2 regions of the Flavobacterium sp. PLA-DH12 genome follow, and region 1 is predicted to be linked to the other one. Evidence: riboswitches for the same ligand, from Rfam matches in the RefSeq annotation. Region 1 holds a riboswitch; the other holds the start of a gene.

Region 1 (2,200 bases):
TCTTCAGATAAATCAACCTGTGGATAATCTGATATTTGATATTTTTTAAAATTCTCTAATAATTCTTTATAACTGCCATTTTTAGCTGCAATGCTTAAAATAAACTCTAATTCGTCAGTAGCATTTCCGCGTGCAGAAACTACAACGGCAATTTTTTCACCTTGATTTACTTTATCAGAAATGATTGAAACAACTTTGTTAAGTCCTTCTCCGTTTGCTAACGATTTACCTCCAAATTTTAATACTTTCATTTTATTTCTTTATTGTTTCTGCCTTAAAAATATCGGCAAGTAAATGATCTAATTGTTTGTACTCGATTAAAAAAGCGTCATGTCCGTGAACCGAATCAATTTCGCTATAGAAAACATTGTCTTTAAACTTCTTCAACTCTTCATAAGTTTCTACGTTTTCTTTTGCTGTAAAAAACAAATCTGAATTGATTCCGACAATATGAATTGAAGCTTTTGTTTTAGACATTAAGTTTTCAAAACTTTCACTATTTCTAGTAATATCAATTGTTTTAAGCAACTGATTCATTAATTTATAAGAAGACAACTGAAATCTTTTCTGCAATTTTTTTCCATGATGCGCCAACCAGCTTTCGATATTAAAAATTAAAAGATCTTGGTTTATGGTACGCTGAAATTTTTCTTTGAAAGATTCTGGCGAACGGTAACAAAGCATGGCATGTATTCTGGCGTCTTCAATTGGTTTCGACGAATTATTAAGAATTTGCTCTTGTAAAAAGCAATTTGCGATAAGCCAATCTGTCGATTTCCAGTCGCTCGCTATCGGAATAAGGTTTTCTGTGATATTTGGCGCTAATGCTAAAATTTCCCAAGCAATTCCACCTCCAACAGAACCTCCAATAACTGCAAAAAGCTTTTCGATATTTAAAGTTTTCACACCTTCGATAAAAATTCTTGCAATGTCTCTTGCTGTAAAATCTAAATAGTTATCGATTAAGAAAGAATCGTTTCCGTTTCCTGGAACATCAAAAGACAAAATGGTGTAAACAGCAGTATCAATGGTTTTGCCTTCGCCAATCAAGTCATTCCACCAGCCACTTTCGCCAGTAACTTGCGAATTTCCAGTTAAAGCATGGTTAACCAAAACAATAGGCGCGCTGTGCAGAGGTTGACCTGCCAGCGTAAAACTTAATGGTATAGAATGATAAGTTGCATCACTTTCTGTGATGAAATCTTGAATTATAATGGGATTTGGTATATTTTCCAATTTCAAATCTGTTGTATTATTGATTTGTATATGGAAATATTAGAAAGAAAAACTAGGTTTAACTAGAAAAAATCTTGTTGTTATCTTTCCACGTTTGGCGTGGTAGAATGTAGCACCTTCTTCGTTTTAACGAAGGGTTGCTAAGGCTTCATCGGGTCTAATCCCTCGTCCTTTCTTTATAACATTTCAATACGTGTTTGAACTTAACGGTGCAAATTAACTACTATTTTCTCTAACAAACAAATTTTATCTAAAAGTGTTTGTTAAATTTCTGAGACTTATTTTAGCAAAAACTATTATACGCAAAAATTTACCGAACAAAAATGTCCAGTAAAATTAAGCAGGTTTTACCCTAGTTTATGATGCTTTTCCGTTTAGATAAAAAGCGTTTCATTTTCTTTTGAATACATCAAAAACAATAAAGAGTTAGGTACTTTTTTCTCTGCTGCTTTACCTTCCTCTGTGATTTCAGCCTCTGTTATTCCGAATCTTGGATGAGCCAATTCGTTTATTGGTGGAGGCGGATTATTTTTTCTTGTTCTTCTATTTTTCAAATCTGAAATTTTTTCTGCTAAGTAGTTCAATGTGCTCATGATATTAAGTTTTAGTTAAGTTGCGTTTTATAATCTTTATTTCTCTTTTATGTTTGTGTTAAGCCCCTTTCGGGAATAAAAAAACCCTTTTGGATTTTCTAGATACCAAAAGGGTTTAAGTTTTTAAACTCATTTATACTTTTAGTATCAACAGACGTATGCGCAAATAAGCGCGACAGTAAACATCTTGTTCATCTGTAAGGATTTATTCATCTGTGATTTATATTGTATTTTATTTAAATTCTGCATTTGTTGTAAATTAAAAAGCCTCCCAATTTTTCTTGGGAGGCTTTTACTATATTATTATTGTATTCTTACAATTTTTTTAAGCAATAGACACCCCAGCCTCGGTATTAACCGAAATGGCACAA
Region 2 (2,200 bases), on a different contig from region 1:
TGTAAAAAAATTGCCGAACGGCATGGAGGAAGTATTAGCGCAACAGGAATTGCTGATAAAGGAGCAGTTTTTAGCATAACACTGCCATTTGAACAAAAAGAAAAAGACATTTAATTAAAACTATGGGGAAAAAGATAATTTTATTGGCAGATGATGATCAGGATGATGCAGAAATGTTTTGTGAAGCACTGGCAGATATAGATGAAAGTATTATTTGTCATTGTGCCGAAAATGGAAGCGAAGCGTTAAAATTACTCGAAAAACAAGAAGAAATTCCAGGGATTGTCTTTCTGGATTTGAATATGCCTATAATGAACGGGTGGGAATGTTTGAAAAGGCTGAAATTGAATGAGAATTATAAAGGAATTCCAGTCGTTATGATTTCTACTTCTTCACATAAAAACGATTTAGAAGCGGCAGCAAATCTTGGTGCTGTATGCTATTTTGTCAAACCAACTGATTTTAAGGATCTAAAAAAGGTTCTTGGATCGATTACTTCAAACCTTGATAAGGGATTAAAAAAAGCACTTTTCGATCTAGAAAAGAATAAATTTCTGCATGTGTTTACTGCTGAATAAGTAAAATACTTTGCTTTTCTATGAAAAAAAAGTATGAATTTCTTTTATAAAAAGGAGTTTGTAAATAAAAACAAATTTATTTTAATTTATTGATTTTTATAGCGTTGTGGTTTTATTAGCGCCATTTTTTTAAAGAAAAAAATAAAAAACACAAATTAAACTTGACTAATTCGGTAGAATTAATATATATTTGTGTCAGAAAAATTAAAAAATGATACTTATCCAGAAAGACTGAGGGAATAGGCCCATTGAAGTCTTAGCAACCTGTTGCCGAATAAGGTGCTAAATCCTTCCGCTTTAAGCGGGCAGATAAGAAAGATTTCATCCGAAAATCTGTTTAAGTTCATCCAATTAAAAATTATTAAAATGAAAGCAGAATCATTTTTATACGCCGGTTATGAGCTTATGAATTCCATTTTCGAAGAAAACAGCTTTGCCTTTTTCTAGCGAGAATAGATTAGTTCTACCAAATTTCCTTCTTTAAATAATTAAAATTCGCTAATGTCCTTTGGCATTGGCCAGAAATTCTTTTGTATAATCTTAAAAACTAAAAATAAAATGAAAAAAATACTATTGGGTTTTGCTTTGTTTCTTGGAGCCGTTCAAACTCAGGCGCAGGAAAGTAATTTACAATTAAAAGGAACTGTTGTCGATACAGTGACACAATATGTTTACTTGCAGAAGTTTCACAATAAAATGTTTACCACGATAGATTCAGCAAAGGTAAAAGACGGAAATTTTAGTTTTAAAACAAAAGTAAAAACACCAGAATTATACGGTTAAAGTGTCAATACAGAAAGCTCGCCTTTGTATGTTTTCCTTGAAAAAGATGCAATTTCGGTAAAACTGAGTCCAAAGAAATATTATACCGCTTCTGTAGTGGAAGGTTCGGCTTCTCAAGATTTATTCGAAACCTATAAAAAGAGCAAAGATGTAGAAATCAGCAAATTCATAACAGAAAATCCAAAATCTATTGTTTCTGCTTATGTATTGTACAGAAACTGGTCTTATAGATTAACGCCAGAGCAGATTACCCAAAACATTGCTTTGCTGGATAAAAGTCTTCAGAATACCACTTACGTGAAAGAATTAAAAGAATTGGCTATTGTTTTAGACGGATTAGCAGTAGGCAAAAAAGCCCCTGATTTTACAACCAATGATCCTGAAGGAAAACCAGTTCGACTTTATGACAATTTAAAAGGAGGTTATACTCTAGTAGATTTTTGGGCTTCATGGTGCGGTCCATGCCGAAGAGAAAACCCAAATATTGTAGCGGCATACAAAGAATTTCATGATAAAGGATTCAACATCGTAGGGATTTCTCTAGATAAAAAGAAAGAAAACTGGATTAAGGGAATTAAGGATGATAATTTAACCTGGACACATGTTTCTGACTTACTTTTCTGGAACAGTGCCGTTGCTAAATTATATGGAGTTAGAGCTATTCCTGGGAATTATTTAGTAGATTCTAAAGGAATAATCGTTGCTAAAAACCTGCACGGAGAAGAATTGCAAGCTACGCTAAAAAGGCTTTTAGAGAATAAAATTTAATAAAGAAATACGCAACCTTGTCATTCCGAGGAACGAGGAATCACACTAGAGAATCCATATAGAAAGTCGTC

The links. Region 1 has a riboswitch for S-adenosylmethionine ahead of AC5ZCW_RS17105 (alpha/beta fold hydrolase). Riboswitches for the same ligand answer to the same signal wherever they lie in the genome.
Region 2: it holds a riboswitch for S-adenosylmethionine, as region 1 does, so the genes downstream of both, AC5ZCW_RS07800 (DUF4369 domain-containing protein) here and AC5ZCW_RS17105 (alpha/beta fold hydrolase) in region 1, are expected to answer to the same signal.

What each region holds. Positions count from the first base shown of each region.
Region 1 covers NZ_JCAMPD010000009.1:22,842-25,041, forward strand. Annotated here, with positions in the region: gene thrA (bifunctional aspartate kinase/homoserine dehydrogenase I) at 1-251, opposite strand, end outside; gene AC5ZCW_RS17105 (alpha/beta fold hydrolase) at 253-1,236, opposite strand; SAM riboswitch class I at 1,314-1,421, opposite strand; gene AC5ZCW_RS17110 (hypothetical protein) at 1,611-1,829, opposite strand.
Region 2 covers NZ_JCAMPD010000003.1:350,601-352,800, forward strand. Annotated here, with positions in the region: gene AC5ZCW_RS07790 (PAS domain-containing sensor histidine kinase) at 1-114, shown strand, start outside; gene AC5ZCW_RS07795 (response regulator) at 123-578, shown strand; SAM riboswitch class I at 794-894, shown strand; gene AC5ZCW_RS07800 (DUF4369 domain-containing protein) at 1,137-1,361, shown strand; gene AC5ZCW_RS07805 (TlpA family protein disulfide reductase) at 1,386-2,129, shown strand.